2 regions of the Pseudomonas sp. LBUM1648 genome follow, and region 1 is predicted to be linked to the other one. Evidence: riboswitches for the same ligand, from Rfam matches in the RefSeq annotation. Region 1 holds a riboswitch; the other holds the start of a gene.
What was found. Region 1 has a riboswitch for cobalamin ahead of ACA043_RS16360 (CbtB domain-containing protein). Riboswitches for the same ligand answer to the same signal wherever they lie in the genome.
Positions count from the first base shown of each region.

Region 1 (16,030 bases):
GCAGGCCGGGTAGCCTGGAGCAGGGCGGATGCCGCTGTATTGCTCTTTGATCAGCGCTTCGTTGTCGAGGGTTTCGTCCTTGGCATAACCCCAGTGCTCTTTACGCACCTGCTGGTGCAGCCACTCGGCGCAAGCTTCGGCCAAACGGTCGGCCAGAGCCTTGACCATGATCGAGTTGTAATCGTCGCCGGCGTCCTGATAGGCCTTGGCCACTTCTTCGGCGCCAATGCCGGCGGTGGTGATGAAGCCGCCGACATAGTCGGTCACTTCGCTGTCTTTTGGCGCTACAAAGTCGGCCAGCGAGAAGTTCGGCTTGCCGTCGGTCTTGATAATCTGCTGGCGCAGGTGATGCAGCTTGGCCAATGGCTTGCCGTCGTCACCGTACAGCTCGATATCGTCGTCATGCACCTGATTGGCCGGCCAGAAACCGAACACGGCGCGGGCACTGATCAGTTTCTCGTCGATCAGCTTGGCAAGCATCTCTTGCGCGTCCTTGTACAGCGAGGTGGCGGCTTCACCGACCACTTCGTCTTCGAGGATGCGCGGGAACTTGCCGGCCAGATCCCAGGAAATGAAGAACGGCGTCCAGTCGATGTATTCGGCCAACACCTTGAGATCAATGTTATCCAGCACCTTGCTGCCGGTGAACGTCGGTTTGACCGGCTCGTAAGTCGCCCAGTCGAACTGCGGCTTCTTGGCGATGGCGGCGGCGTAGCTCAGGCGCTCGGTACGGGCGCTGCGGTTGGCGGTGCGCTCGCGCACTTCGACGTATTCGGCACGGGTTCTTTCGACAAACCCGGCTTTCAATTCTTTCGACAGCAACTGCGTCGCCACGCCCACGGCGCGGGAGGCGTCGGTCACGTAGACCACCGCGTCGTTGCTGTACTTCGGCTCGATCTTCACGGCGGTGTGCGCCTTGGAAGTGGTCGCACCACCGATCATCAGCGGCAAATGGAAATCCTGACGTTGCATCTCGCGGGCCACGTGAACCATTTCATCCAGCGACGGCGTGATCAGGCCGGACAGGCCGATGATGTCGCATTTCTGCTCTTTGGCCACTTGCAGGATCTTCTCCGCCGGCACCATCACGCCGAGGTCGACGATGTCGTAGCCGTTGCAACCGAGCACCACGCCGACAATGTTCTTGCCGATGTCGTGCACGTCACCCTTTACGGTGGCCATGAGGATCTTGCCCTTGGCCTCCGGCTTGTCGCCTTTTTCCAGTTCGATGAACGGGATCAGGTGCGCTACGGCCTGTTTCATCACGCGGGCGGATTTCACCACTTGCGGCAGGAACATTTTGCCGGCGCCGAACAGGTCGCCGACGATGTTCATACCCGACATCAGCGGACCTTCGATCACCTCGATCGGACGGGTGAACGACTGGCGCGATTCTTCGGTGTCTTCGACGATGTGTGTGGTGATGCCCTTGACCAGCGCATGCTCCAGGCGCTTGTTGACGTCCCAGTTGCGCCACTCCTCGGTCTCGGCTTCCTTGACGCTGCCGTCGCCCTTGTACTTGTCGGCGATGGCGAGGAGGGCGTCGGTGCCGTTCGGGGTGCGGTTGAGCACCACGTCTTCGACGGCGTCGCGCAGCTCCACAGGGATCTGGTCATAGATTTCCAGCTGCCCGGCGTTGACGATACCCATGGTCAGGCCGGCGCGGATCGCATACAGCAGAAACACCGAGTGAATCGCTTCACGCACCGGGTTGTTGCCTCGGAACGAGAACGACACGTTGGACACGCCGCCGGAGGTCAGCGCATACGGCAGTTCGTCGCGGATGTAGGCGCAGGCATTGATGAAGTCCACAGCGTAGTTGTTGTGTTCTTCGATGCCGGTGGCCACGGCGAAGATGTTCGGGTCGAAGATGATGTCTTCCGGCGGGAAGCCGACTTCATTGACCAGAATGTCGTAGGAGCGTTTGCAGATCTCTTTCTTGCGCGCTTCGGTGTCGGCCTGACCCGCTTCGTCGAACGCCATCACCACCACGGCGGCGCCGTAGCGCTTGCACAGCTTGGCGTGATGGATGAACTGCTCGACGCCTTCCTTCATGCTGATCGAGTTGACGATGCCCTTGCCCTGAATGCACTTGAGGCCGGCTTCGATCACTTCCCATTTCGAGGAGTCGATCATGATCGGTACGCGGGAGATGTCCGGCTCACCGGCAATCAGATTGAGGAAGGTCACCATGGCCTTCTTCGAATCGAGCATCCCTTCGTCCATGTTGATGTCGATCACCTGCGCGCCAGCCTCGACCTGTTGCAGGGCGACTTCCAGCGCTTCGGTGTAGTTGTCTTCACGGATCAGACGGGCGAATTTGGCGGAACCGGTGATGTTGGTGCGCTCGCCGACGTTGACGAACAACGAGCTGCGATCGATGGTAAACGGCTCCAGACCCGACAGGCGGCATGCCTTGGGAATGTCCGGAATCTGTCGCGGCGCATAACCGGCCACGGCTTTGGCGATGGCTTCGATGTGCCCCGGCGTGGTGCCGCAGCAACCGCCGACAATATTGAGGAAGCCGCTTTGAGCGAACTCTTCGATGACCATGGCGGTTTGCGACGGCAGTTCGTCGTACTCACCGAATTCGTTCGGCAGGCCGGCGTTCGGGTGCGCGGAAACGTGGGTGCTGGCCTTGTTCGACAGCTCTTCGAGGTACGGACGCAACTCACTGGCGCCCAGCGCGCAGTTGAGACCGACCGAAATCGGCTTGGCGTGCGCCACGGAGTTCCAGAACGCTTCGGTGGTCTGGCCCGACAGCGTACGGCCGGAGGCGTCAGTAATGGTGCCGGAAATCATGATCGGCAGTTCGATGTGCAGCTCTTCGAACACGCCTTGCACCGCGAAGATGGCTGCTTTGGCGTTGAGGGTGTCGAAAATGGTTTCGATCAGGATCAGGTCGGCGCCGCCCTCGATCAGACCTTTGGTGGCTTCGGTGTAGTTTTCCACCAGCTCATCAAAGGTGACGTTGCGGTAGCCGGGGTTGTTGACGTCAGGCGACAGCGAGCAGGTTCGGCTGGTCGGGCCGAGCACGCCGGCGACGAAACGCGGCTTGTCCGGGTTCTCGGCGGTCTTGGCATCGGCGATCTTGCGTGCCAGGCGCGCGCCTTCTACGTTGAGTTCGTAAGCCAGTTCTTCCATGCCGTAGTCGGCCATGGAAATGCGCGTGGCGTTGAAGGTGTTGGTTTCCAGAATGTCGGCGCCGGCATCCAGGTAAGCTTTTTCGATGCCACCGATCACGTCCGGACGGGTGATCACCAAGAGGTCGTTGTTGCCTTTGACGTCACTCGGCCAGTCCGCAAAGCGTTTGCCGCGATAATCCTGCTCTTCGAGCTTGTAGCTCTGGATCATCGTGCCCATACCGCCGTCGAGTATCAGGATGCGCTCTTTGAGGGCTTGCTTGAGAGCTTGAAGGCGGACACTGCGATCGGACATGTGGACTACTCGGAAAGACCATTACGAAGGAGCGGGATCATAACAAACCTGTGCGCTTTTAGAGCATGCAGGGGTTTTTCATGAATATCGCTCATGTTGGTACGAACGTCATACTGTAGAATCGCGGCGTTTTTCTTCAGGATCGGGATCAAGGGCATGTCGTACCGCGTCATCAGCATTGTGTTGCTGTTTTTAAGCTGGGGCGCCGTTGCGCAAGAGCCCACGATCTCTTATAGCCGCGATATCCAACCGATATTCACCGAGAAGTGCGTTGCTTGCCATGCGTGCTACGACTCCGCTTGTCAGCTCAATCTGGGCAGTGGCGAAGGGGTGGGCCGTGGCGCAAGCAAGATGCCGGTCTACGACGGCGAGCGCACTGAGGCGGCGCCGACTACCCGATTGTTTTACGACGCCTTCGGCAAACGTGCCTGGCAGCAGAAAGGCTTCTATTCGGTGCTCGATGCCCAGGGCAGTCAGGCCGCGCTGATGGCGCGCATGTTGGAGCTGGGGCACAAAACTCCTTTGACGCCCAACGCCAAATTGCCGGAAGACATTGTGCTCGGCCTCAATCGTGAAAACATGTGTGCAATGCCCGCCGAGTTTGACGGCTATGCCGGTGCTCACCCGAAAGAGGGCATGCCGCTGGCCGTGACCGGGCTGACCAATCAGCAATACCAGACCCTGCAACGCTGGCTGGCGTCCGGCGCGCCGATTGACGAACAAGGCCTGGCGCCGAGCGCCAAAGAGGCGATGCAAATCGTCCAATGGGAAAACCTGCTCAACACTCCCGGCGCCCGACAAAGTCTGGTCGGGCGCTGGTTGTTCGAACACTGGTATCTCGCGCACATCTATTTCAAGGATGGCGAGCCGGGGCATTACTTTCAGTGGGTGCGATCGCGCACGCCGACCGGTCAGCCGATCGACCTGATCGCCACCCGTCGCCCCAACGATGATCCGGGGACGCAGGTGTATTACCGCTTGTGGCCGGTGCAAGGGGTGATCGTGCACAAAACCCACATCACTTATCCGCTGAGCGCGGCGAAGATGGCGCGGGTCAAAAGCCTGTTCTACAGCGGCAACTGGCAAGTCAGCGCCTTGCCGGGCTATGGGCCACAGAGCCGGGCCAATCCGTTTGCCACGTTTGAGGCGATTCCGGCGCAGGCGCGCTATCAGTTCATGCTCGATAACGCCGAATACTTCGTCCGCACGTTTATTCGCGGTCCGGTGTGCCGTGGCCAGATCGCCACCGACGTGATCCGCGATAACTTCTGGGCGCTGTTCCAGGCGCCGGAGCATGACCTCTATATCACCGACCCGAACTATCGCGGCCAGGCCACACCGTTGCTGGCGATGCCCGGGCAGAACGACGATGTCGGCAGCGTCCTGGGCTTGTGGCGCAATTACCGTGACAAACGTAACGAATACGAAGCCCTGCGCCGCGACAGCTATGCCGATTTGCCGGCGCCGAGCTGGTCGACCCTGTGGGCCGGCAACGACAACGCGCTGCTGAGCATTTTTCGTCACTTCGACAGCGCCTCGGTGACCAAAGGCTTGATCGGCGAGGTGCCGCAAACCATGTGGCTGTTTGACTATCCGCTGCTGGAGCGCACTTATTACCAGTTGGCGGTCAACTTCGATGTGTTCGGCAACGTCTCACATCAGGCGCAAACACGCCTGTATTTCGACCTGATCCGCAACGGCGCCGAGCAGAACTTCCTGCGCCTGATGCCAGCCGACTCCCGCGAGGACTACCTCGACGATTGGTATCAGAGCGGCGGCCAGTTCAAGATGTGGCTCGATTACGAAGCCATCGACGACGACAAGCCGACCGGGCTGAAACTGGATGAGAAGAACCCGAAATACGATTTCGCCATGCAATTGTTGTCTCGCTATGGCGATCTCAATGCCCGGCCTGATCCGATCAACCGTTGCGACGGCGCCTACTGCTCGCGGCCAAATATCGACCCTGCGCTGCAAAATGCCGAACAAGCGCTGAGTCGGCTGGCATCGCGTCCGGCCGCTGGCCTGAAGGTTATCGAACAGTTACCGGAAGCGACGATGTTGCGCATCGAGACTGCCAGCGGCAAACGCGAGGTCTACAGCCTGTTGCGCAATCGCGCGCACAGCAACGTGGCGTTTTTGCTTGGTGAGTCGCTGCGGTATCAGCCAGGTTTGGACACCTTGACCATTTATCCCGGCGTGCTGAGCAGCTATCCGAACTTCATGTTCAACATTCCCGCAGACCAGGTCTCTGAGTTTGTCGATGCGATGGAAAACGCCAAGGACGCCAATCGTTTCGAGAAAATCGTCGAGCGCTGGGGAATTCGGCGCAGTCATCCGCAATTCTGGTTCTATTTCCACGATCTGAGCCAATCCATGCACGAGACCGAACCGGTGGAAGAGGGTGTGCTGGACATGAACCGCTATGAGAATCTTTGATCGATTAAGGTGCGCGGGCAGTCCCAACTTCTTGAGGCGCCCGTAGCCCCTACAAAGTGGTCAATTATAAAGTTTTGCAATGGAGGGCCGTCGATGTTGATTTCAGTGCAAGCGCTGCGCGCACTGGCCGCCTGGATGGTGGTGGGGCATCACGTCATGCAGATTTTCTATAACTTCGAGCCTGATGGGCCAGTAGGTCGAGTGTTTGTCGACCAAGGGGCGGCGGGCGTCGATATATTTTTCGTCATCAGTGGCCTGGTGATGTATTTGTCGACGGCGGACAAAGACCTGACACCCAGGCAATTCATGACAATGCGGTTGATGCGTATCGCGCCGGCTTACTGGTTTTACACGCTCCTGGCGGCACTGTTGCTGATGGTAATTCCGGAGGCGTTCCCCGATGAACGGCTGGGCTGGACGAATTTTCTGTTGTCGCTGTTGTTCGTCGCCAGCGAAAACCCCGGCGGCTTCGGTGTTTACCCGACGTTGAACGTCGGATGGACGCTGAACTTCGAAATGCTTTTTTACCTGCTGTTTGCCGGCGCATTGCTGTTCCCGCTCAATGCGCGGATAGCAGTGGTCGCGTTTCTGTTGTTATGCGTTTGCTATGGGCTGACCGCCTTGGGCTGGATCAGTGAGTTTTACCATTCGGAACTGGTCTTCGAGTTTTTGCTGGGAATGGGCGTTGGCATGCTTTATCACCGCGGCTGGATCAGGCCGGGTCTTTGGCTGCCGATTCTGGCAATCGCCATGGCACTGCTGGCGATCTATTACTGGTTCGGCGAATCGCAGGTATTGGCCTGGGGCGTTCCGGGTGCAGTGCTGGTGACGGCGGCGCTGTCCCTTGAGCGCTTTGCCAAAAACAGTCGGCTGCTCAAAGCGTTGGGCGACTGCTCCTATTCCGTCTATCTACTGCATACGCTGGTGTTGATGCTTGGGCATTATCTGGCACAGCGTCACTCGCTCAACCCGCACGGGGTGATCGCGGTTTGTCTGGTGCTGATCGCCGGCGGCAGCTGGGCCAGTTACCGCTGGATCGAAAGGGCCGGATATCGGCACTTGCAGCATTGGCGTGAGCGACCGTCGCCAGCCTGATGCGTCTGGTTCGCTTTCCTGACAAAAATACTGGGACTTTGTCCGGCGCGCCGATTGGCGTAAACTCCGCCACAAGCCTGCGAGGAGTTTCCATGACCGCTATTACCATTACCGACGCCGCCCACGATTACCTGGCCGATCTGCTCTCCAAGCAGAACACCCCGGGTATCGGTATCCGCGTCTTCATCACCCAGCCTGGCACCCAGTACGCCGAAACCTGCATTGCCTACTGCAAGCCGGGCGAAGAAAAACCTGAAGACACCGCGCTGGGGCTGAAAAGCTTCACCGCTTATATCGATTCGTTCAGCGAAGCATTCCTGGATGACGCGGTAGTCGACTACGCCACTGATCGCATGGGCGGCCAGCTGACCATCAAGGCGCCAAACGCCAAAGTACCGATGGTCAACGCCGACAGCCCGGTCAACGAGCGCATCAATTACTACCTGCAAACCGAAATCAACCCGGGGCTGGCCAGCCACGGCGGTCAGGTCAGCCTGATCGATGTGGTTGAAGACGGCATTGCCGTGCTGCAGTTCGGCGGCGGTTGCCAAGGCTGCGGTCAGGCCGACGTGACGTTGAAGGAAGGCATCGAGCGCACATTGCTCGAGCGTATTCCTGAGCTCAAGGGCGTTCGCGATGTGACCGACCACACGCAGAAAGAAAACGCCTACTACTAAGTAAGGTGTTCACTGCGAACATAAAAAACGGCGCCCCGTGAGCGCCGTTTTTTGTGCCTGCGATTAATGAGTGACTAATGACTTTGTGGCGAGGGGATTTATCCCCGATCGGGTGCGAAGCAGCCGCAAAACTGGAACTGCTGCGCAGTTCATCGGGGATAAATCCCCTCTCCACAGGTTTTGTGTCTGGCCACAAAAGTCCTTCAAATCAGGGTCGATAAAGATGCGCATGCCCCGCGCGATACAGCGATGACTCGCTAAACACCTCACTCCCCAACACCCGCCCAACCAGAATCAATGCCGTGCGCCGAAACCCCTTGGCCACTACCTTCTCGGCAATATCCTCGATTGTTCCCACCACCCAATCCTGATCCGGCCATGTTGCCCGGTGAATCACTGCAATCGGGCAATCCGCGCCGTAATGGGGGAGTAGTTCAGCGAGGATCTTCTCCAAATGATTGACCCCCAGATGAATCGCCATCGTCGCGCCATGCTGCGCCAAACTGCCCAGCTCCTCGCCCGCCGGCATTGCGGTTTTGTCGGCATAGCGGGTCAGAATCACGCTCTGTGAGACATCGGGCAGAGTCAGTTCGGCACCCAGCAATGCTGCGCACGCGGCGGTAGCCGTCACCCCTGGAATGATTTCGAACGGAATATCCAGCTCACGCAAATAGCGAATCTGCTCGCCAATCGCGCCATACAGGCTCGGATCGCCGGAATGTACTCGCGCCACATCCTGGCCCTTGGCATGGGCGGCTTTGATCAGGTCGATGATCTGTTCCAGATGCAGCTCGGCGCTGTTTATCACGGTTTCTGCCTGATGACCGTCGAGCACCGCCGCCGGCACCAGCGAACCTGCGTAGATGATCACCGGGCAACTGCGGATCAGCCGCTGACCTTTGACAGTGATCAGTTCCGGGTCGCCGGGGCCGGCGCCGATGAAGTAAACAGTCATCGTTGAATCCTTTGGAAAAGAGGCGCAGCAATGCTTCAGATGAAGATCGCTCATGATCGATGGCAGGGATTATCGGGATTTTACGCGGCGCCGGCCAATGCGAGCGTCGCCTGCGCGTACTTTTGCCGGGAGATCAGCAGTTTGGCCGGTGCCTGAATCAGTTGTTCAGCCAGTGCCAACGCCGCACTTTCCGCTACTCCATAGCAACCGGTGCGTTCATAGGCGATCTGCGAGTGGTGACTGAGCTGTTGCTGGTAACTGGCCAATTGTTCACTGCTGAAGTACAGCAACGGCAAGGCCAATTGTGCGGCGAGTTCTTGTAAGCCCGGCTCATCACGCTTCAAGTCGATACTGGCCAGGGCTTTGACTGCTTCCAGTTCGATGCGATGGGCCTGCAAGGCTTGATCGAGTAACGCGCGCAGCGTGCTGGCGGGGCAGCCGCGCTGGCAGCCCAGACCGACCACGAAAGTCGGCGCTGCGCGGTTATTCGTCATGCGTGGTAGTGGCCATCGCTTTTGCGGCGGAACAACCAGGCACTGATCAGGCCCAAGGCCAGCCAGAACGCTACGTTGGTCAACTGCGAAGCGATTTTGAACTGTGCTTCGAGGGCTTCTGGCGCCAGCATCGAATGCACTTCCGGTTGCGGGGCGCCAATCACATGCGGCACTGCAAGGATCGCCACACCGAGGATCTTCATCAGCCAGTGACGGCTGAACGCGATCAACGCCAGACCTGCGGCGGTGGAGGCGGCAGTGCTGATCCACCAGAGCTGCCGGGAAGCCAGATCCGCCGCAGCAGTGCCTGGCAATTCAGGCGGCAAGCCCAGGGTCGGTGCCAGAACGAACGTAGCGTAACCGGCCAGACCCCAGAGCAGACCTTGCGAAGTTTTGGTCGGTGCACGCAGGGTGTACAGGCCGGCAAGCATCAGGGCAAAACCCACGGCCACTACCAGATTGCCGCCGGTGGTCGATACCACGCGCTGCCAGCCGTCTTCCGGCTCCCACGCTTCAGCATCGTGAGTATGGGCAGTGGCACCGGCAGCGTGTTCGTGAACCTCAGCCGCCGGTTCGGATTTTTCGTAGGTCTCGGCCTGCAGAATCAGCGGCGAAACCCAGAAACTTTGCAGCAGCGTAAGGAGCAGGGCGGCCAGAAGACCGGTGAAACCTGCGGTTTGCGCAATTCGCTTGATCATGTCGGCAGGTCTCAGTGGCACGGGAACGCGGCGCTGTGGCGGGTATCGTGGGCGGCGTTGTGCACTGCTTCGATGTGCGAGAAACCGGCGAAGTAAACCAGGCTGGCGCCGAGGATCGACGCGAAGATGGCGGCGGTCAGGCGTTGGCTCAGGGTGCTGGTGCTGGCGATTTTATCCGTGTTGCTGCCGGTGCTGCTGATGATCGACATGGCGCTTCCCTCTGGAATGTCAGCGGGGTAATAGAGCGCATGAAAACCCCTGCGAATCGGGCACGCAGGGGTTCGAACAGCGCCCGCCCACCGCGGGTTTGTTATGTTCAGCGACGCAAGTGCGCACTGTGTGTTGCGGGCCGGTCTCCGGGCTCACGAGGGGTTGGCGTCAGGCCGACCTGCAAGCGTCACCTTCCCATGCCGTCATGGCACAGTGGATTCGACGCTTCTCTCGCTTACCGTTGCGGGGGCAGCACCGGACTGACATGGCTTTAGAGTAAAGCACATGATTCACCGGTTTCCCGTTTCACCCTGTGAAGGGCACCCGTAACAAGTTGCGTAGGAGAGCATGTTGGGGGGATTTGAGTCAATTGAATGGGGGCATATCCGTTGCTGCGGTGATGGCTTATTACGGTTCCGCCCTTACGGCGGGTCACTTTGGCAAACGCCCCAAAGTAACCAAAGGTCTGTGCCCTGACGTTCGGCCCTCGCTGTGGCTCGGGTTCCTTCGCTCCGGGATTGATCCGGGCGCATCGCTTCCGGTTTGCTTCGCTGCACCTCCTTTCGATGTGTTTGGCTTCGCCAAACGGTCGCTGCGCTCCCACCCCCGGATCAATCCCTCCGCTCAGCCTGCCGACGGGCGTTTTAGGTCAAGAGCGGTACTCGAGCTAACGCTCATTGTGTTGAGTGGGGCGGCATGCGCCGCAGGGTTCGCGCGGCTCGAAACTGTGGGAGCCAGCCTGCTGGCGATGGCGGCCTACGAGCCGACCAATCTCTATCAAATGTACCCAATCCCTGTGGGAGCTGGCTTGCCAGCGATGGCGGCCTGACAGCCGACCAAGCTCTGGTGGGTGTACTCATTCCTTGCGAGCTTCCGAAGCTGCGATCTTTTGATCTGTTTTGGCTTTGGCTTTGGCTTTGGCTTTGGCTTTGGCTTTTGATCTTGCTCTTCAGCCCATCGGCAGGCCGAGCGAAGGTGTTCATCCGGGGGGTTGGCGCGCAGCGCCGTGCGGCGAAGCCGCATCCATCGAGAGGAGGTGCAGCGAAGCAAACCGTAGGCGATGCCCCCGGATGGACACCGTAGCGAGGGAACACTGAGCCTAGGCGAAGTGCCGTACGTCAGGGGGCAGCCTTTTTGGTTACTTTTTCGGCGTCTGGAAAAAGTGACCCGCCGTAAGGGCGGAACCCTAATCAGCAACACCCGCAGCAACGGATATGCCCCCAAACCAAACATTGACCCATAAGCAAGCCATGCGTAGCCTTGCGCTTTCGAGGTTCTTCGGCGCGTGCCGAAGCTAAGAAGGGAACGCGGTCAAAGCCGCGGCTGCCCCCGCAACTGTGAACGGTGATGTTCGCTGCCACGCCACTGCCAGCCCCTGCAAAAGGGCGCCAGCGGGAAGGCGCAGCAAACGCCAGGCCCCAACGCCTGAACACCGTCAGCCAGGAGACCTGCCTCGTCACAGATTCTCACTACAACCGGGCGGGGTGATCCGGTGGCGAATGCTTCCGGCGCGTGCTCGCGTTGCCGGTTCTCGTCCCGTATGCCCGCCACCTTGCCAAAGGGCATCCGATGAAAACACTGGCCAAACTCCCCGTCACCATCGTCACCGGCTTCCTCGGCTCGGGCAAAACCACGTTGCTGCGGCACATGCTCGACAACGCTCAGGGCCGCCGCATCGCGGTGATCGTCAACGAGTTCGGCGAGCTGGGCATCGATGGTGAGATCCTCAAGCAATGCACCATCGGTTGCACCGAAGAAGAAGCCACCGGCCGCGTTTACGAACTGGCCAACGGCTGCCTGTGCTGCACCGTTCAGGAAGAGTTCTTCCCGGTGATGCGCGAACTGGTTGCCCGTCGCGGCGACCTCGACCACATCCTCATCGAAACCTCCGGTCTGGCCCTGCCAAAACCACTGGTACAAGCCTTCCAATGGCCGGAAATCCGCAGCGCCTGCACCGTTGACGCGGTGATCACCGTGGTCGACAGCCCGGCCGTGGCTGCTGGCACCTTCGCCGCGTTCCCGGATCAGGTCGACGCCCAGCGCAAACTCGACCCGAACCTGGACCACGAATCGCCGCTGCACGAGCTGTTCGCCGACCAACTGGCCAGCGCCGATCTGGTCATCCTCAACAAGGCCGATCAGACCAGCCCGGAAGACCTTGCGCGCGTACGCCTTGAAGTCGCCGAAGAACTGCCGCCAGCAGTCAAAATCGTCGAAGCCAGCAACGGTCGCCTGCCGCTGGACGTGCTGATCGGCCTCGGCGCCGGTTCCGAAGAACACATCGACAGCCGCCACAGCCATCACGATCACCACCACGACGGTGACGACGACCATGATGACCACGATCACGACGCTTTCGATTCGATCTCCATCGAGCTGCCGCAAGCCGACGAAAGCCTGCTGCTCGACGCCCTGACGCAACTGGTGGTCCAGCACGGCATCCTGCGCGTGAAGGGGTTTGCAGCGATCCCGAACAAGCCGATGCGCTTGCTGATTCAAGGCGTGGGCACGCGTTTCGACAAGCATTTCGACCGTCAGTGGGGCGCCGAAGAAGCGCGCGTCACGCGTCTGGTGCTGATCGGTCAGGAACTCGACGCCGCTCAACTCGAAGCGCAACTGCGCGCTGCGCTTAGCGTTTAAGCCATGCACCTGCTCAGGACCCAGCCCGGCGGTTTCGTGTCGGATGACAACATTGCCGACCTTGGCCAAACCCCCGCCGAGCTGGTGATCCTGTGCAGCGGCGACTCCAGCCTGGCGCTGCTCGCCGAAGCCGCGCAGCAGTTGCCCGAGGATTATCCGAGCCTGCGTCTGGCCAACCCGATGCAGGTGCAGAATCACGCCTCGGTCGATTTGTACGTCGACGAAGTGTTGCGCCATGCCAAGGTGATTCTGATCTCGCTGCACGGCGGCATTGCGTATTGGCGCTACGGTGTCGAGCGTTTGGTCGAGCTCGCCGAGCGTGGCGTGCAGGTGATCATGGTCCCGGGCTGCGATCGCCCCGATCCGGAACTCAGCGATCTGAGCACCGTCGCAGCCGAGGATCGCGACCGGCTCTGGCAGTTCTTGCGCCAGGGCGGCATGGGCAACGCGCTGGATTTCTTCAGCTGTCTGGCCAACCGTTGGCTGGCCCGTGATTACACCTGGGGCGAGCCGCAAACCCTGCCGCGCACGGCGATTTACCATCCGCAAAAAACCTCCGCCGCACTGAGTGACTGGCAAGCCGAATGGCTGCCCGAGCAACCGGTGGCGGCGGTGCTGTTTTACCGCTCGCATCTGCAAGCGGCGAACACGGCGTTCATCGATGTTTTCTGCCAGCGTTTGCAAGCAGCGGGATTGAATCCGTTGCCGATCGCGGTAGCCAGTTTGAAAGAGCCCGGCTGCCTCTCGGTGGTCGAGGATTGGCTGGATGAAGTCGAGGCGGGGGTGATTCTCAACACCACCGGTTTTGCTCAATCCAGTCCTGAAGCACCGGATCTGCGGCCGTTTCGTCGCAACATTCCGGTGATTCAGGCGATCTGCGCCCAGGACAACGAACCCGGCTGGCGTGATAGCGAGCAGGGCCTCGGCCCTCGCGATCTGGCAATGCACATTGCCTTGCCGGAACTTGACGGGCGCATCATCAGTCGGCCGATCAGTTTCAAGGATCTGGCCTGGCGCAGCGAGCGCAGCCAGTCCGATGTGGTCTGCTATCGGGCGCAACCCGAGCGCATGGATTTCGTCGCCGAACTGGCGCGCCGCTGGATCGATCTGGCCCGGGTGCCGAATGCCGAGAAACGGATTGCACTGATTCTCGCCAACTACCCGACCCGCGACGGACGCATCGGTAACGGCGTCGGCCTCGACACGCCGGCGGCGGCGCTGAATATCCTTCGCGCATTGCAAGCTGAGGGTTATCCGGTCACGGCAGAGTTGCCGGATACCGGCACCGAGTTGATTCAGCAATTGCTCGGCGGCGTCAGCAACGATCTCGACACGATTGATCTGCGTCCATGCCAGCAAAGTCTGGCGATGGACGACTATCTGTTGATGTTCAACGCGCTCCCCGAGGCCAATCGCGCTGCGGTAGTCGCGCGTTGGGGCTCGCCGCAAAACGATCCGATGTATCGCGACGGGCGAATGATGATCGCCGGCCTGCGCTTTGGCCTGACCTTCGTTGGCATCCAGCCGGCGCGGGGTTATCAGGTCGATCCGAGTGCGGTCTATCACGACCCGGATCTGGTGCCGCCCCACGGTTATCTGGCGTTCTATTTCTGGCTGCGCAACACCTACGGCGCCCACGGTGTGATCCACGTCGGCAAGCACGGCAACCTCGAATGGCTGCCGGGCAAAGGCGTGGGGCTGTCGGAAAACTGCTGGCCGGATGCGTTGCTCGGGCCGCTGCCAAACATCTACCCATTTATCGTCAACGATCCGGGCGAGGGCGCCCAGGCCAAACGGCGCACGCAAGCGGTGATCATCGACCACCTGATGCCGCCACTGACTCGCGCCGAAACCTATGGGCCGCTGCGTAATCTGGAACTGCTGGCGGACGAATATTACGAGGCGCAACTGCTTGATCCGCGTCGTGCCCGCGAGTTGCAACGGGACATTCTGCAACTGGTGCGTGACACGCAGATCGACCGTGAACTGCAACTCGACGCGGCGCTGGACAGCGACGCCGATGCGGCGATCTGGCTGCCGCGTCTCGACACCTATTTGTGTGATCTGAAGGAATCGCAGATCCGCGATGGCCTGCACATCTTTGGCGAATCGCCGAGCGGGCGGTTGCGCATCGATACCTTGCTGGCGCTGCTGCGCATTCCTCGGGGCGACGGCAAAGGTGCGCAGTCGAGTCTGCTGCGGGCGTTGGCCAAGGCGTTTGAGTTGGGTTTTGATCCGCTTGATTGCGCACTGGCTGATCCGTGGACGGGCCCGCGTCCTGTTGAACTGCAAGCGGTCAGCGATGAAGTCTGGCGTACTGCCGGCGATACCCGCGAGCGCCTGGAGTTGTTCGCCACTGAGTTGATCGCAAAGACACTGCACAACCCCTGTAAGAGTGAGCCTGCTCGCGAAGGCGTTATGTCAGCTGACATCTCTTCCACAGAAACACCGCTATCGCGAGCAGGCTCACTCCTACAGGAAGCGGGTTGGGGGCAAGTCAGCGCCATCATCGACAACCTGCGTGAAGTTGTCGCCCCTCGCCTGGACGCCTGTGGCCCGGCGGAAATGCGCGGATTGCTCGATGCCCTCAGCGGCCGTTTCGTCCCCGCCGGCCCGAGCGGCGCGCCAAGTCGCGGTCGTCTCGACGTATTGCCCACCGGCCGCAACTTCTACTCGGTCGACGTGCGCAACCTGCCGACCACCACCGCGTGGCGCATCGGTTTCCAGTCGGCCACGCTGATTCTCGAACGGCACTTGCAGGATCACGGCGATCACTTGCGTCAGCTAGGCCTGTCGGTGTGGGGCACCGCGACCATGCGCACCGGTGGCGATGATATCGCCCAGGCCATGGCGCTGATGGGCGTGCGGCCGGTGTGGGCCACCGGCAGTCAGCGCGTCGATGATTTCGAGATTCTGCCGCTGAGTTTGCTGGACCGACCACGGGTCGACGTGACGTTGCGAGTTTCAGGATTCTTCCGCGATGCGTTTGCCAACCTGATTCGTTTGTTCGATGCGGCCGTGCAAGCGGTGGCTGCGCTGGACGAGCCGGATGATCTCAACCCGTTGGCCGCCAAGGTGCGCGCCGAGCGTGAGGCTCTGTTGCAATCGGGTCTGGATGAAGAGGCCGCGCGGCGTCAGGCCGGGTGGCGAATCTTCGGCGCCAAACCGGGTGCCTACGGCGCGGGCGTGCAGGGCGCCATCGACGGTCGTTTGTGGCAGAGTCGCGAAGATCTCGCTGAGGTTTACCTGAACTGGGGCGCCTACGCTTATGGCGGTTCTGATGAGGGCACCAATGCTCGCGAACAATTCGTCCAGCGCCTGAGTCAGGTACAAGCGGTTCTGCAAAACCAGGACAACCGGGAGCACGACTTGCTCGATTCCAAC
Region 1 covers NZ_CP166808.1:3,593,569-3,609,598, reverse strand. Annotated here, with positions in the region: gene metH (methionine synthase) at 1-3,438, opposite strand, end outside; gene ACA043_RS16390 (fatty acid cis/trans isomerase) at 3,595-5,877, shown strand; gene ACA043_RS16385 (acyltransferase family protein) at 5,971-6,972, shown strand; gene nfuA (Fe-S biogenesis protein NfuA) at 7,065-7,649, shown strand; gene cobM (precorrin-4 C(11)-methyltransferase) at 7,858-8,604, opposite strand; gene ACA043_RS16370 (cobalamin biosynthesis protein) at 8,685-9,098, opposite strand; gene ACA043_RS16365 (CbtA family protein) at 9,095-9,796, opposite strand; gene ACA043_RS16360 (CbtB domain-containing protein) at 9,808-10,005, opposite strand; cobalamin riboswitch at 10,127-10,349, opposite strand; cobalamin riboswitch at 11,261-11,476, shown strand; gene cobW (cobalamin biosynthesis protein CobW) at 11,576-12,646, shown strand; gene cobN (cobaltochelatase subunit CobN) at 12,650-16,030, shown strand, end outside.

Region 2 (16,030 bases), 1.7 Mb from region 1:
CCAGGAAACCGCCGGCATGCCGAAACTGCTGACGGCGATGAAAGAAAACTCCATTGAGCACGTGATGATTTCCGGCATCCCCGTGGCGAAAAAGTGGCACGAAGACGAACCCAAGCGTCCGCGCTATTACGCCGGCGATGATGCCGATGCCTATTGGTACAGCGCCACCGATGTGATCGTCGCCGATGCGGTGCAAAAACTGACGCCTGAGCAGCGTCCGTACTTTCATCCGTTTCTCTCTGGCTTCAACCCCAACGACAAGAACTCCGCCGCGCATATCCAGCGCATGCTCGATCTGTATCCGGGGCTGTGGCAGGGCATTGGCGAAGTGTTTACCCGCCATGACGACCTCACGGCGCTGACCTCTGGTGATACGCCGCGCGCCAACAACGAGGCGATGACGAAGATCTATCATCTGGCGGCGGAAAATGATCTGCCGGTGATGCTGCATTCCAACATCACTTCCAAACGTGAGAAAAATCCGTTGTACCTGAAGGAAATCGAAGAGCCGCTGCGTAATCACCCGCACACACGGTTCATCTGGGCTCACGCTGGCACCAGCGCGGAAATCCATCGGCATCAAACACAGCTGGATTTTCTCCTGCCGACCCTCACGCGCATGCTTGAGGCGTATCCGAATCTGTTCATCGACTTGTCGTGGAGCATGCTCTCGCCGTATCTGCTGGACGAACAGGGCCAGCCGCGTCCGGAATGGTTGGCGCTGGTCAAACGTCACCCTGAGCGCTTCATGATCGGTTCCGATGTTGTAGGGCGGTTCAACAAGCTCGGTAAGGAAATGCACAGCTTCAAACCGTTTCTGGACGCTTTACCCGAAGACGTAGCGCGCAAAGTCGCAAAAGATAACTTTCTGGCGATCTTGCCGCGAACGGAGCTTAAGTCCGGCAAAACCACGCTGAATCGTTAATGCCGAGTGTTCGAAGTATTAAGGCCTTTTGATATCACCTTTTGGTCTTACGCAAATTTCAGCCGGGCCGATACCTTCTAAAGCAACCAGCTGCAGGGTTGATGCAGCGCTTTTGGAAGGAACCAGCGCAATGAGTATCCGTAGTCTCAATATTGCCCCGCGTGCGGGCCTCGGTTTTGGCTTGTTGGCCCTGATGGTGTTTGCCCTTGGGGCGTTCGCCCTGCTGCAAATGTCGAACATGCGTGCCCAGTCCGACGAGGTCGACAACAACTGGCTGCCCAGCGTGATGGCGGTCGGCGAAATGAGTCAGGACATGCTGCGCCTGCGTGCGCTGACCATGCGCCTGTTGCTCAACCGCGATGCGCAGGCACTGCAGCAGAATGTCGCCAAGCTCAATGAACTTCGGGGTGCGCTCAGTCAGGCTCAGCAGCGTTACGACGTGTTGATCGTGCTGCCCGAGGAGCGCCGACTGTTTGATCGCTTCAAGGTCGCCGAGCACAAATATCTGGAGCTTCAGGCGCAAGTCATGCAGTTGTCTGCTCAGAACCGGGTGGAGGAGGCGGCGGCCATCCTCAATGGCGAGATGAGCCCCTTGGCCGACGAGATTGCGGTCACCCTGCGTGAATTGGTCGAGCTGAATAAACATAATGCCAATCTCGCCACCGAGGCTGCGCGGCTGGTCTTCACCAATTCGCGTGTGTGGGTCGGGGTCATGATCGGCATAACGGCGATTGTCACCATCGGCCTGGCGCTGTTGCTGACCCGCAGTATCGTACTGCCGTTGGCGCAATCATTGGGCGTGGCGCAAGTGGTGGCCGGCGGTGACTTGACCGGCGACATCAGCATTTCCGGCAAGGATGAGCCGGCGCGGCTGCTGCAGGCGCTCAAGAGCATGCAGCACAATTTGCGCGACACCATTCGGAAGATCTCGGAGTCGTCGAGTCAATTGGCTTCGGCCTCGGAAGAACTGAGCTGCGTCACGGAAGACGCCACGCGAGGGTTGCATCAGCAGAGTCTGGAGATCGAGCAGGCAGCCACGGCGGTCAATCAAATGACCGCAGCGGTGGAGGAGGTGGCGAGCAACGCTGTGGCGACTTCCGAGGCTTCGCGCGAGTCCGACCGCATTGCTCAGCATGGTCGTGAGCAGGTGCGGCAGACCGTGACTTCAATCGAATCCCTCGCCGAGGACGTTACGGCCAATGCAACGCAAGTCGAAGACCTTGCACAGAAGGTTCATGGCATCAGTAAAGTTTTGGACGTGATTCGTTCGATTGCCGAGCAAACCAACCTGCTGGCGCTGAACGCGGCGATTGAAGCGGCCCGGGCCGGTGATGCCGGGCGTGGGTTTGCAGTGGTGGCGGATGAGGTGCGGGCATTGGCGCATCGTACCCAGCAGTCGACGCAAGAAATCGAGCAAATGATTGGCGGCATTCAGCAGGGCACCGATTCGGCGGTCAGTTCGATGCAGCGAAGCAATGTACGGGCGCGTTCGACGCTCGAATTGGCAAAGGCAGCCGGGACTGCGCTGGAGGAAATCGCCTCGGCGTTCACCTTGATCAATGAGCGCAATCTGGTGATTGCCAGCGCCTCGGAAGAGCAGGCAGCGGTGGCGCGGGAGGTGGATCGCAATTTGATGAATATTCGTGATTTGGCGATGCAGACGTCGGCGGGCGCCAATCAGACCAGTGCGGCGAGCCAGGAGTTGTCGCGGTTGGCAGTGGATCTGAACAACATGGTGGCTAAGTTCTCGGTCTGAGTGTGTGCTGATCCTGAGGTTGCCCTCACCCTAACCCTCTCCCGGAGGGAGAGGGGACTGACCGTGGGAGATTGGCGAGTTACGTCGACCTGAACATTCTTTGGTGAATCCACAATCGACTCGATCTTTCAGGTCGATGCATAGCGCCAGACATCTCGGTTGGCTCCCTCTCCCTCGGGAGAGGGCTGGGGTGAGGGGCGAGCCAGGCACAAATCTCCAGTCCAGCAGACGAAAAAAAGCCCCGCATTTTGCGGGGCTCTTTGCTATAGCGGTGAATCAGCTGCCTTTGACAGCCTTGCCGTTGACCGTGCCGTCCTGGAGCATGATGTTGTACTCCTTGCCGTCGGTTTCAACCTGTTGCAGGCGAACCAGCAGGTAATCCCAATCCTTGGCGAACCACAGGACGGTGATGCGCTTGCTTTGCGTCGGGTCGCGTACGCGCTCGACCTTGATTGCATCGATCTTGCCGGCCTTGGTCTCGACTTTTTCCGAGCCCAGTACGCGGAAGTCGTAGGTATCGACTTCGCCGTCATCGACCACTTGGTAGCTCATGGTTTTCTTGCCAGCGGCGACGTCATGTTGCAGTGCCAGCTGATAAGTGGATTTGTCGACCATGCCACGGTTCAGCGGGATCTTCACCGCGTCGCCACGGTCGGTGCCGGTGACCATTTTGCTGTTCCAGTCGAAATCCAGATCAGCCTTCTTGGCCTTGCCCAGACCGCCACGTTCAAAGTGGTAGGACTGTGGCAGCAAGGTGTCCTTGTCCAAAGTCAGGGTGCTTTCTTCACTCAGGCTGGCAATCATCATCGAGGCCTTGAAGCTGAGTTTCCAGACACCGTTGGCTTCCTTGGTCAGGCTGCGTTCGGCGGTGCCGCTCATGGGCAGCTGCTTCCAGTCGGCGGTGTAGCTGGCGGAGAACGGTTGAAGGTCTGCCGCCTGTGCGAAAGGCAGGGCGAGCAGTGCGCAAGCGAAGAGCAGGGCGCGACGCATAATATCTCCTAGTTTCGAATCAAGTGGCCGCTGGCCGCGAGTAACTGGCCGTCCAGTGAAGCACCTTGCTCACCGAGTGCCAGTCGCCCTTCGGCAAACCAGCGTACGGCCAGCGGGTAGATCAGGTGTTCCTGAACATGCACTCGCTGCGCAAGAGTCTGCGGCGTGTCGTGCAACTCTACCGGTAATACTGCCTGTACGACCAGTGGCCCGCCATCGAGTTCCTCGGTGACGAAGTGTACAGAGCAGCCGTGCTCCTTGTCGCCGGCCTCCAGCGCGCGCTGATGAGTGTGTAACCCTTTGTATTTGGGTAGCAGCGACGGATGGATGTTGAGCAGGCGACCCTGATAGTGGCGAACGAAGTCAGCGCTGAGAATGCGCATGAATCCGGCCAGTACCACGAGTTTTGGATTGAATTCGTCGATCAGTTCGATCAGAGCAGCATCGAAGGCCTCGCGGCCTTCAAATGCCTTGTGATCCAGTGAGCGGGTGGCGATACCCGCGTCACTGGCGCGTTGCAGGCCGTAGGCGTCGGCGCGGTTGGAAATCACCGCAGCGATGCGGACCGGGCTGTCGCCGGTCCGCGTGCTGTCGATCAGAGCCTGCAAGTTACTGCCGGTGCCGGACAACAGCACCACGACATCACAGGTTGCGGACATTAATGAGCCTTAAGGTTCTGCAGTTCAACCTGAGCAGCGCCTTCGGCAGCGACAGCGATCTGACCGATGATCCAAGGCTGTTCGCCGGCGTCACGCAGGGTGTTCAGAGTCACTTCAACGTGCTCCTGAGCGACGCAGATGACCATGCCGACGCCGCAGTTCAGCACGCGGTGCATTTCGGTCTCGTCAACGTTGCCTTTCTCTTGCAGCCAGTCGAAGACGGCAGGTCGAGTCCAGCTGGCCACATCAACAACGGCCTGGGCGCCTTTTGGCAGAACGCGCGGGATGTTGTCGAGCAGGCCGCCACCGGTGATGTGGGCCATGGCTTTGACGGCGCCGGTGTCTTTGATCAGCTTGAGCAGCGGCTTCACGTAGATGCGGGTTGGGGCCATCAGCAGGTCGCTCAGCGGTTTGCCGTCGAGCTGGGTGTTTTCGATGTCGGCGCCGGAGACTTCGATGATCTTGCGGATCAGCGAGTAGCCGTTCGAGTGCGGGCCGGACGACGGCAGGGCGATCAGGGCGTCACCGGTGGCGACTTTCGAGCCGTCGATGATTTCCGATTTTTCCACGACGCCGACGCAAAAACCGGCCAGGTCGTAGTCTTCGCCTTCGTACATGCCTGGCATTTCAGCGGTTTCGCCGCCGACCAGCGAGCAACCGGACAGTTCGCAGCCAGCGCCGATGCCGGTTACAACCTGGGCAGCGGTGTCGACGTTGAGCTTGCCGGTGGCGTAGTAGTCGAGGAAGAACAGTGGCTCGGCGCCGCACACTACGAGGTCGTTGACGCACATGGCGACCAGGTCGATGCCGATGCTGTCGTGCTTGTTCAGATTCAGGGCCAGGCGCAGCTTGGTGCCGACGCCGTCAGTACCGGAAACCAGCACAGGTTGCTTGTAGCCGGCCGGGATTTCGCAGAGGGCGCCGAAACCGCCCAGGCCGCCCATGACTTCCGGACGCGCAGTGCGCTTGGCGACGCTCTTGATGCGTTCGACCAATGCTTCACCGGCGTCGATGTCTACACCGGCGTCCTTGTAGCTCAGGGAGGGTTGCTTGCTCATGATCCAGGCCTTTAGGGGGGATTCAGGGGTAACGACCGAGTCCAGCGGGGCGCCGAAGTCGATGGGGCGATTGCCTCACGCGAGTTTCGAGGTGCCCGGCTGTTGCCGGTCTGCGAAGGCGCGCGATTTTATCAGGCTTGAGGGGCAGCGGCCATCCTCACGCCGACGGGCAGGGGCATATCAGCAGAAATTTTTTGCAATTGAGGCATGTGGGTGCCTGTATAAGGTGTCGCAATTAACCGTCTATCGTTATGACTGTGCAAAAACTTACCGCCGCCGTGTGAATGTTTTGCAACGGCCGATGGTCACAGCCTTGCTCAACCGGTTCACGCGGCCTGTTCCAGCCGCTCCTGTCGACGGGAATTCTCCATGCGTTTTTGTAAATTGTTGTTTGTGGGTTGTTTTTCTGTGGTCAGCCTGGCGAGTCATGCCGAAAACCTCAAAGGCCTATATCAAGTGCGTCAGCCGGTCAGCAGCCAGGCCCCGGAAGAGCGCGATCGCGCCACTCAGGCCGCGCTGGATACTTTGGTGCTGCGCCTGACCGGCGATCCCAAGGCGCCGCAAAATCCGGGGCTGGCGGCAGTTCGCAAGGACCCGCAGCAGATCATCAGTCAGTTCGGCTTTGATGCCGGGCCGCCGGAGGTGCTGAAAGTCGACTTCGACCCGAGCAGCACCGAACAGGCATTGCGCCGCGCCGGGTTGTCTTTGTGGGGCGCCAGTCGGCCGTCGATTCTGAGTTGGTGGCTGAACGATTCCACCGAAGGTTCCAGTCTGGTCGGTGATGGTCAGGCCGCCGCCGCGCCATTGCGTACTGCCGCTCAACATCGCGGACTGCCGCTGCGTTTGCCGCTGGCGGATCTGAGTGAACAGCTTGTTGCCACAGCACCTGCGCTGGAAGGTGCTGATCCGGCGCCGTTGCGCGGTGCGTCCGAGCGCTATAACGCTGACGCCTTGCTGGCCGTGCATGCCCGCGAAGAGGGCGGGCAGTGGCAGGCCAAATGGCGCTTGTGGCTGGGTGATCAAAAAGAGGCGGGCAGTGTGCAAGGGGCCGATCAGGCTGCCGTGGCTGACGCCGTGATGCTGGCGGTGGCCGAGCGCCTGGCGCCACGTTTTGTTGCCAAGCCGGGTGCTTCGGGTCAGCAGACCCTGGAAGTGCAGGGCATGAATCTTGAGCATTACGCCGCACTGTTGCGGTTACTCGAACCGTTTGGCGTGCGTCTGCAGAGTGTCGATGGCGATCGCATCGTGTATCGGGTCAATGGCAGCGCCGATCAGATGCGCGCGCAGTTGTCGCTGGCGAAGTTGCAGGAGTTGCCCGCTGAAGCGCCGGTCCCGGTGGCCGCGCCGCAGCCTGCGGTGGCGGGTGCCGCGCCTGTAGCGGCTCCGGCCCCGACACCTGCTGCACCGTCGTTGCGGTTTCGCTGGTAAGTCTTTCTTTATATAGAAGCAGTAGGAGTGATACATGGCCGATACGCGGCGTTGGTTCTGGCTCGGTGGGGTTGTCCTGCTTTGCGCGTTTGTGTGGTTGCTGCATCCGATCCTCACGCCGTTTCTGGTGGCGCTGCTGTTGGCGTATCTGTTCGATCCGCTGGTGGATCGGTTGGAGAAGCTCGGTTTGTCGCGCACTTGGGGCGTGATCGCGGTGTTTGCCTTATTCACCCTGATCGTCACGGCGCTGATGCTGGTGCTGGTGCCGATGCTCGCCAAGCAGTTGCTGCGTTTGTACGAACTGGCCCCGCAAATGCTCGACTGGTTGCAACACACCGCTGTGCCGTGGGCGCAGTCGAAACTGGGCTTGTCTGACGGGTTCTGGAAGTTCGACAAGGTCAAAGCGGCGATCAGCGAACACATGGGCCAGACCACCGATATCGTCGGTGTGGTGCTGAGCCAGGCAACCGCGTCGAGTCTGGCGCTGATCGGCTGGCTGGCCAATCTGGTGCTGATCCCGGTGGTGAGTTTCTACCTGCTGCGTGACTGGGACGTGATGATGGCCAAGATCCGCAGCCTACTGCCGCGTGATCGTGAAGAACGAGTGGTAGCACTGGCTGGCGAATGCCATGAAGTGCTTGGGGCGTTTGTACGCGGGCAGTTGCTGGTGATGTTGGCACTGGGCGTGATTTACGCGGCGGGGCTGATGATCGTCGGTCTGGAGCTGGGCTTGTTGATCGGCCTGATCGCGGGGCTGGCGGCGATTGTGCCGTACATGGGCTTTGTGATCGGCATCGGCGCGGCGCTGATCGCCGGGTTGTTCCAGTTCGGTGGCGATCTGTACCCGATGATCGGGATCGTCGCAGTGTTCATGGTCGGTCAGGCGTTGGAAGGCATGGTGCTGACGCCGTTGTTGGTGGGTGACCGGATCGGCCTGCATCCAGTGGCGGTGATCTTTGCGATTCTGGCTGGCGGTGAGCTGTTCGGTTTCACCGGTGTACTGCTTGCGCTGCCGGTGGCGGCGGTGATTATGGTGCTGGTGCGCCACGTGCACGATTTGTACAAGGATTCCGACATCTATAGTGGTGTCGACGAACCCGAGTTGTAACTTCATCATGGGCGGCCCGGCATTGTGCCGGGTTGGCCCGTGTTTTGCGGGCACTACTGGCACGGCAGCGTCAGAGAATCTGCCATAAAACCAGTGTGTTAACGCAAACCTTTGATTTTGCTTGGACTCTGTCGCATTGTGCGCTCAGCTTCACGGGTATAAACTTCGCAAACTTTACACAGAGGCCACTAACGGTTCCTTGAGAACTGTTCAGTCAGCATGAAACCGATTCAGCTGCCCCTAGGTGTGCGTCTGCGTGACGACGCCACCTTCATCAACTACTACCCAGGCGCCAATGCCGCTGCACTCGGCTATGTCGAGCGCCTATGCGAAGCCGACGCCGGCTGGACAGAAAGCCTGATCTACCTGTGGGGCAAACATGGCGTAGGGCGCACGCATCTGTTGCAGGCAGCGTGTCTGCGTTTCGAGCAGATGGGTGAGCCGGCGGTTTACCTGCCTCTGGCGGAGTTGATGGATCGCGGCGTCGAGATTCTCGACAACCTCGAGCAGTACGAGCTGGTTTGCCTGGATGACTTGCAGGTGATTGCCGGCAAGGCTGACTGGGAAGAGGCGATGTTTCATCTGTTCAACCGCCTGCGTGACAGCGGTCGGCGTCTGCTGATCGCGGCATCCACTTCGCCGCGTGAACTGCCGGTCAAACTGGCTGACTTGAAATCACGCCTGACCCTGGCGCTGATATTCCAGATGCGCCCACTCTCCGATGAAGACAAGCTGCGTGCCCTGCAATTGCGTGCATCGCGTCGTGGTCTGCACCTGACCGATGAAGTCGGGCATTTTATTTTGACCCGCGGGACCCGCAGCATGAGCGCATTGTTCGACTTGCTCGAACAGCTCGATCAGGCCTCTTTGCAGGCTCAGCGCAAGCTGACAATTCCCTTCCTCAAAGAAACGCTAGGCTGGTAAATCCAAGGCTTTCAGCGGGTTTCGGCATATTTCAGGCGCCAGAAAATCCGCTTTCCTGCACGTTGTGCAGGCCGCGTTTCGATTCAAATGGGCTTAAGCGCTTAGATGTAAACGAGAAACCGAGAAGTCACAAAAAGATCGATTGAATTTGCAAATGAGGTTGATAGCGGGCATAGTCTCGGCTTCTTTACAACTATCAGCCACGGTCGTGCCCATGCTAAAGCGCTTCGCACCCCTCGTGCCTCTCGCACTCGTCACCCTGTTGTACGGTTGTGCTGCTCATTCTCCAGTCCAAGAGCAGCCTCAACAGGTTAAAAATTCTGCCACTGCCCAGTCTTCTGTTATTTACCAGGAAGAGCTGGACACCGAAAAAGAACTGTCGGACTTCAACAAGAAGCCGTACGAGCTTCCGGTTCTGGCTGACAGCATCCTCGAACGCGGCATGTCCCTGATCGGTACCCGTTACCGTTTCGGCGGTACCTCCGAAGCCGGTTTCGATTGCAGCGGTTTCATCGGCTATCTGTTCCGCGAAGAAGCCGGCATGAACCTGCCACGCTCCACCCGCGAAATGATCAACGTGGATGCTCCGCTGGTATCGCGTAGCAATCTCGAGCCGGGCGATCTGCTGTTCTTCGCCACCAACGGTCGTCGCGGTCGTGTCAGTCACGCCGGGATCTACCTGGGTGACAATCAGTTCATTCACTCCAGCAGTCGTCGCAGCGGCGGTGTTCGCATAGACAGCCTGGGTGACAGTTACTGGAGCAAGACCTTCATCGAAGCCAAACGTGCTTTGGCGAACGCTCCTACTGTAGTGACTGCTCGCAAGTAATCTTCCCGTTGTCGCCGCATTCGCGGCGACAAAAACGGCTTCCGGTAACGGAGTAGACCTATACTTTACAAGGTGAAGTTAAAGTCTTACTTGAAGTTTGCCGCGTAGCCGCTAGAATCCTGAATCTATATTGATGGCAAACCGCCTGCGTGCCACGCAGGCGGTTTTGTTTTCTGTCCATTCGGCAGAGAAAGCCGCAGCCAGATCAGGATGTTCTGCTTATGACCATGTCGGCCCGCCTCGCATTGATGTTCTTCGCAGCGCTACTCAGCGCCTGCGCCAGTCGTACGCCGCCGCCTGCGCCAGTGGTTCGCGCGCCGGTGGTGTTCGGGCCTTCCCAGGCCTTTTCTCCTGCTGCTGAAGACGTGCTGTTCCGTGCGCTCGGCCTGGTCGGCACGCCTTATCGCTGGGGCGGCAATACACCGGACTCGGGATTTGATTGCAGTGGGCTAATCGGCTTCGTCTACCGTGATGCTGCCGGTATTTCTCTGCCGCGCTCCACGCGCGAGCTGATCCTCATGCAGGCGCCGAATGTCGGTAAGGAAGGATTGCAGACCGGTGATCTGATCTTCTTCGCCACCAATGGTGGTTCGCAGGTCAGTCATGCGGGGATTTACGTCGGGGAAGGGCGCTTCGTGCATGCGCCGGCAACTGGCGGCACGGTGAAGCTCGATAGCCTGTCGAAGGCGTATTGGCAGAAGGCGTATTTGAGTGCCAAGCGTGTGTTGCAGCCTGAGCATTTGGCGCGTAATCCGTAATTCAAGCAGCACATCACCCAATGTAGGAGTGAGCTTGCTCGCGATAGCATCGTGTCAGTCGACATCATCGTTGACTGAAACACCGTTATCGCGAGCAGGCTCACTCCTGCAGTTGTTTTGGGGCAGGTCAAATTATTTGGTAGAAGAAACGCGCCAAACCTTGTTCCCCACATCATCCGCCACCAGCAAGCCACCTTGCTGGTCGATCACTACGCCTACCGGGCGACCCAGTGCGTTCTCGTCCTTGTCGAGGAAACCGGTCAGCACATCCACCGGTTGGCCCGTTGGCTTGCCTGCCGCAAACGGCACGAAAATCACTTTATAGCCGCTGTGCGGTTTACGGTTCCACGAACCATGCTGGCCGATGAACGCGCCTTCCTTGAACTGCGCCGGCAGGGTGTTGCCCTCGGCGAACGTCAGACCCAACGAAGCGGTGTGCGGGCCGACGGCGTAGTCCGGAGAGATGGCTTTGGCGACCAGGTCAGGATTCTGCGGCTCCACCCGCACATCGACGTGCTGGCCGTAATAGCTGAACGGCCAACCATAGAAGCCGCCATCCTTGACCGAGGTAATGTAGTCCGGCACCAGATCGCTGCCGATCTCGTCACGTTCGTTGACGGCTGTCCACAGCGCGCCACTGGTGGGCTCCCACGCCAGGCCGTTAGGGTTGCGAATGCCCGAGGCAAAGATCCGGTGATTGCCGGTCGCCCGGTCCACTTCCCAGATCGCCGCGCGACCTTCTTCCTGATCCATGCCGTTTTCGCCGACGTTGCTGTTCGAGCCGACGGTGACGTACAGCTTGCTGCCGTCCTTGCTGGCGATAACGTTTTTCGTCCAGTGGTGATTCAGCGTGCCACCGGGCAGATCCGTGACCTTGATCGGCTGTGTCTTGATCTCGGTCGCACCGGCTTCGTAGTTGAAGCGCAGCAAACGATCGGTGTCGGCGACATACAGATCATTGCCAACCAGGGTCATGCCGAACGGCGAGTTGAGGTTTTGCAGAAACACCGTGCGGGTTTCAGCTACGCCGTCGTGGTCGGCATCACGCAGCAACGTAATGCGATTCGGGCTTGGTACGCCGGCTCCGGCCTTGCCCATGACTTGCTTCATCACCCAGCCTCGAACGCCTTTGCTGTCGTCAGGTTTCGGCGGGGCGTTGGTTTCTGCCACCAACACGTCGCCATTGGGCAGCACGTAGAGCCAGCGCGGATGATCGAGGCCTTCGGCAAACGCAGCCACTTGTGTGCCTGCCGCGGCAGTCGGTTTTGCGCCCTCGGGCCAGCCGATCGCCGGGGCGATATTCACCGTCGGGATCAGGGTTTTATTCGGTTCAGGCAGTTTCGGTGACGGGCCGGTGCCGTCGGTGACTTGCAGGCTGGAGGATTCACCACAGGCGGCGAGCCCTCCGGCGAGAGCGATGACGAGAGCGAGCTGGGACTTGCGCATTACTGATCTTCCCTATGAATGCATTGACCTAATCATAGAGAAGCGCGCAAGCCCGATGGTTCAACTGCTCAACCGCGGGCCTCTTTGAACAGCACGGCGATGCCCGGGTGATAGTTGCCGGCTTCACTGCGCAACTTGCGGTAGGCATAGGGGAAATACCAGGCGACGGCGCAGGTGTGTTCCTTCTGTAGGTCGTCGACCATGTCCTGCAGTTCTTCGGGGCTGGCGCTGTGCTGGGCTTTTTGCGGCGCGACAAACAGGCAGCCGAGCTTGAGGTCGCTGGCGAAGCTGATGCGTTTGGCGTCGCTGGTGATTTCCAGCAGGGCTTGGGTCAGGTTGAGGTTGTTGACCCGAGGCCAGCGTTGCGTGGCCTGAATGTAAGCGCGGTCTTCGCTGCCAGCGAGGAACAGATCGGCGCGGGCATTGCGTTCGCCTTCTTCGTTCTGCTTGCGCGTGGCCGTCTGTTCAAGCGTAACCAGTTCGGCCATCCAGGCTGCCGCCGAGAGCAGCCCTAGATTGGCTTTTTCGTCATGCCAGTAGGGCGTGTCGCTGTCGCCGCGCACGGCGTTGTAACGGTCGATACAGTCAAACCAGCGTTCCAGCACCGGACGCAGAAATTCCAGGCGCGGGTTGCTGATGATCATGCCTTGCATGTGGCTCACCTTATTCTTGTGTGATGTGAGATTGTGGCTCTTTGATATCACTCTTGAGACTGTGGCACAAGATTGGCGTCAGATAATTGATCGGCGGCAGTTATTCGCCCGTTGGCCCCCTCTTTAATTGACGCTCCACCCCCAACCCTCTAACCTTCGCGGCTTGTTTCAGGTGCTCTGTGGCTTGCGTCGACAGAGTGAAACAGGGAAGCCGGTGAGGGTTGTCTTCAGAGCAAGTACGACCACGATCCCGGCGCTGCCCCCGCAACGGTAAATGAGTGAAAACTGCGTCTTGTGCCACTGCTCAACAGCGGGAAGGCGCGCAGTCCGGCGAACGCCGCTCATGAGCCCGGAGACCGGCCTGATCCATCCAGCGGCATCACGGTGGGCGATGCCAGGCTTTTTGCCGTCTATTCTTGTGCCTGCCCGCCGTTATCCAGCCTCAACGGAGAGCTCCCCCATGACTGATTCCCCCGAGCGTGACGAACGCCATCTGGCGCGTATGCAGCGCAAAAAAGCCGTGATCGATGAACGCATCGCCAACTCGCCTGACGAGTGCGGCCTGGTGCTGGTCCTGACCGGCAACGGCAAAGGCAAAAGCAGTTCGGCGTTCGGCATGCTCGCCCGCGCCATGGGCCACGGCATGCAGTGCGGCGTGGTGCAGTTCATCAAGGGACGCCACAGCACGGGCGAAGAGTTGTTCTTTCGCCGCTTCCCCGAGCAAGTGCGTTTCCACGTCATGGGCGAGGGCTTCACTTGGGAAACCCAGGATCGTCAGCGCGACATCGCCGCCGCCGAAGCCGCGTGGGAAGTGTCCCGTGAACTGCTGCGCGATCCGTCGATCGGTCTGGTGGTGCTGGATGAATTGAACATTGCCCTCAAGCACGGCTACCTCGATCTTGATCAGGTGCTCAGCGACTTGCAGGCGCGTCCGCCGATGCAGCATGTGATCGTCACCGGTCGCGGCGCCAAGCCGGAAATGATCGAGATGGGCGACACCGTCACCGAAATGGGCATGCTCAAACACGCTTTTCAGGCTGGCATCAAAGCGCAAAAAGGCGTCGAACTTTGAATCAACCACGTCACTGCCCGGCGGTACTGATCGCCGCGCCGGCCTCCGGTCAGGGCAAGACCACCGTCACCGCCGCGCTGGCCCGTTTGCATCGCAATCAGGGGCGCAAGGTGCGCGTGTTCAAGTGCGGGCCGGACTTTCTCGATCCGATGATTCTCGAGCGCGCCAGCGGTGCGCCGGTGTATCAACTGGACATGTGGATGGTTGGCGAGCAGGAGAGCCGTCGCCTGTTGTGGGAAGCCGCCGCTGAAGCTGATCTGATTCTGATTGAAGGCGTGATGGGCCTGTTCGACGGCACGCCGTCGAGCGCCGATCTGGCGCGGCATTTCGGCGTGCCGGTGCTCGGCGTGATCGACGGCACGGCCATGGCCCAGACCTTTGGTGCGTTGGCACTGGGCTTGGCGAAATATCAGCCGGATCTGCCATTCGCTGGCGTGTTGGCCAACCGGGTCGGCACATTGCGGCATGCGCAGTTGTTGGAAGGCAGCCTTACCGAAGGTTTGCGCTGGTATGGCGCGCTGTCCCGCGAGACCGGCATCGAACTGCCGAGCCGTCACCTCGGCCTGGTTCAGGCCAGTGAACTCAATGACCTCGATATGCGCCTGGACGCTGCTGCCGAAGCGCTTGCCAGCAGTTGCGAGGTAGCGCTGCCACCGGCCGTGGAATTTGCCGCGCCTGAGGTCATCACTGCAGAGCCGTTATTGAAAGGTGTACGAATTGCCATCGCCCGCGATGAAGCCTTTGCCTTCACCTATGGTGCGAGCCTCGATCTGCTGCGAGCGATGGGCGCCGAGTTGAGTTTCTTCTCGCCGATTCGCGACACGCAATTACCTGAGGCGGACAGCCTTTACCTGCCCGGCGGTTACCCGGAATTGCATCATGTGGCGCTGGCGCAGAACACCGCGATGCTCGACGCGATTCGCGCACACCATGCGGCGGGCAAACCGTTGCTCGCCGAGTGTGGCGGCATGCTGTATCTGCTCGATTCGTTGACCGACGTTGAAGGCACTCGTGCTGAACTGGTGGGGCTTCTGGCGGGTGATGCGGTGATGCAAAAGCGTCTCGCCGCACTGGCGCTGCAAGCGGTGGATCTGCCAGAAGGTTCGCTGCGCGGCCACACTTATCACCATTCCCTGACGACCACTGAATTGACGCCGATAGCCCGGGGCTTGAGCCCGAATGGCGGGCGCGGGGCTGAGGCGGTTTATCGGGAAGGGCGGATGACGGCTTCGTATGTGCATTTTTATTTCCCGTCGAATCCTGCGGCTATCGCGGCACTATTTGCGGCTGACTCCGAAGTCGCCTTCGCGAGCAGGCTCGCTCCCACAGTTGAAACGGTGGTGACTGAAGAAATGCGATCCCTTGTGGGAGCGAGCCTGCTCGCGAAAGGGCCATGACAGACAACGCATTTTCCGAAGCCGAACGCGCAGCGGTCTACAAAGCCATCGCCGAACGCCGCGACATGCGCCACTTCACCGGTGGCACCGTCGCGCCCGAACTGCTGAGCCGCTTGCTCGAAGCCGCGCACCAGGCGCCAAGCGTCGGCCTGATGCAGCCGTGGCGATTCATCCGCATCAGCGACCGTACCCTGCGCGGGCAGATCCAGAATCTGGTGGAAGAAGAGCGCATCCGCACTGCCGAAGCGCTCGGCGAGCGCAGCGATGAGTTCATGACACTCAAGGTCGAAGGCATCAATGATTGCGCGGAAGTGCTGGTCGCCGCGCTGATGGACGATCGAGAAAAACACATCTTCGGTCGCCGCACGCTGCCGGAAATGGACATGGCGTCGCTGTCCTGTGCGATCCAGAACCTTTGGCTGGCCTCGCGCGCCGAAGGCCTGGGCATGGGCTGGGTCTCGCTGTTCGAGCCGCAAGCGCTGGCTGATCTGTTGAAGCTACCGGCGGGGGCCAAGCCGTTGGCCGTTCTTTGTCTTGGCCCGGTCAAGGAATTCTATCCGGCGCCGATGCTGGTACTCGAAGGGTGGGCGCAGGCGCGTCCGCTCAATGAGTTGCTGTATGAAAATTATTGGGGAGTGAGTCAATGAGTGTGGCGTTGTTGAGTGTCGCCGCAGTGGCGCTGGATGCGCTGCTGGGTGAACCGAAACGCTGGCATCCGCTGGTGGCGTTCGGCAATTTTGCCGGGCGCATCGAGCAACGTTTCAACGCCGGTGGCCGTGGCTGGCGCAGTCATGGCGTCACCGCGTGGGTGATCGCGGTGCTGCCGCTGACGTTGCTCGCCACCGCGTTTTCCTGGGCGCCGTACGTGGGCTGGATCGTCGAGATTCTCGCGCTGTATTGCGCCCTCGGCATGCGCAGCCTCGGCGAGCACGTCGAGCCAGTGGCCAAGGCATTGCGTGCTGATGATCTGGACGAGGCGCGTAAGCGTGTCGGCTATCTGGTCAGTCGCCAGACCAGCGAACTCGAC
Region 2 covers NZ_CP166808.1:1,853,472-1,869,501, forward strand. Annotated here, with positions in the region: gene ACA043_RS08505 (amidohydrolase family protein) at 1-925, shown strand, start outside; gene ACA043_RS08510 (methyl-accepting chemotaxis protein) at 1,056-2,681, shown strand; gene ACA043_RS08515 (DUF3108 domain-containing protein) at 2,958-3,671, opposite strand; gene purN (phosphoribosylglycinamide formyltransferase) at 3,680-4,330, opposite strand; gene purM (phosphoribosylformylglycinamidine cyclo-ligase) at 4,330-5,388, opposite strand; gene ACA043_RS08530 (DUF2066 domain-containing protein) at 5,758-6,816, shown strand; gene ACA043_RS08535 (AI-2E family transporter) at 6,851-7,924, shown strand; gene hda (DnaA regulatory inactivator Hda) at 8,144-8,848, shown strand; gene ACA043_RS08545 (C40 family peptidase) at 9,063-9,677, shown strand; gene ACA043_RS08550 (C40 family peptidase) at 9,899-10,435, shown strand; gene ACA043_RS08555 (PQQ-dependent sugar dehydrogenase) at 10,568-11,881, opposite strand; gene ACA043_RS08560 (hypothetical protein) at 11,950-12,534, opposite strand; cobalamin riboswitch at 12,688-12,913, shown strand; gene cobO (cob(I)yrinic acid a,c-diamide adenosyltransferase) at 12,995-13,606, shown strand; gene ACA043_RS08570 (cobyrinic acid a,c-diamide synthase CobB) at 13,603-15,003, shown strand; gene bluB (5,6-dimethylbenzimidazole synthase) at 15,000-15,650, shown strand; gene cbiB (adenosylcobinamide-phosphate synthase CbiB) at 15,647-16,030, shown strand, end outside.
Region 2: it holds a riboswitch for cobalamin, as region 1 does, so the genes downstream of both, cobO (cob(I)yrinic acid a,c-diamide adenosyltransferase) here and ACA043_RS16360 (CbtB domain-containing protein) in region 1, are expected to answer to the same signal.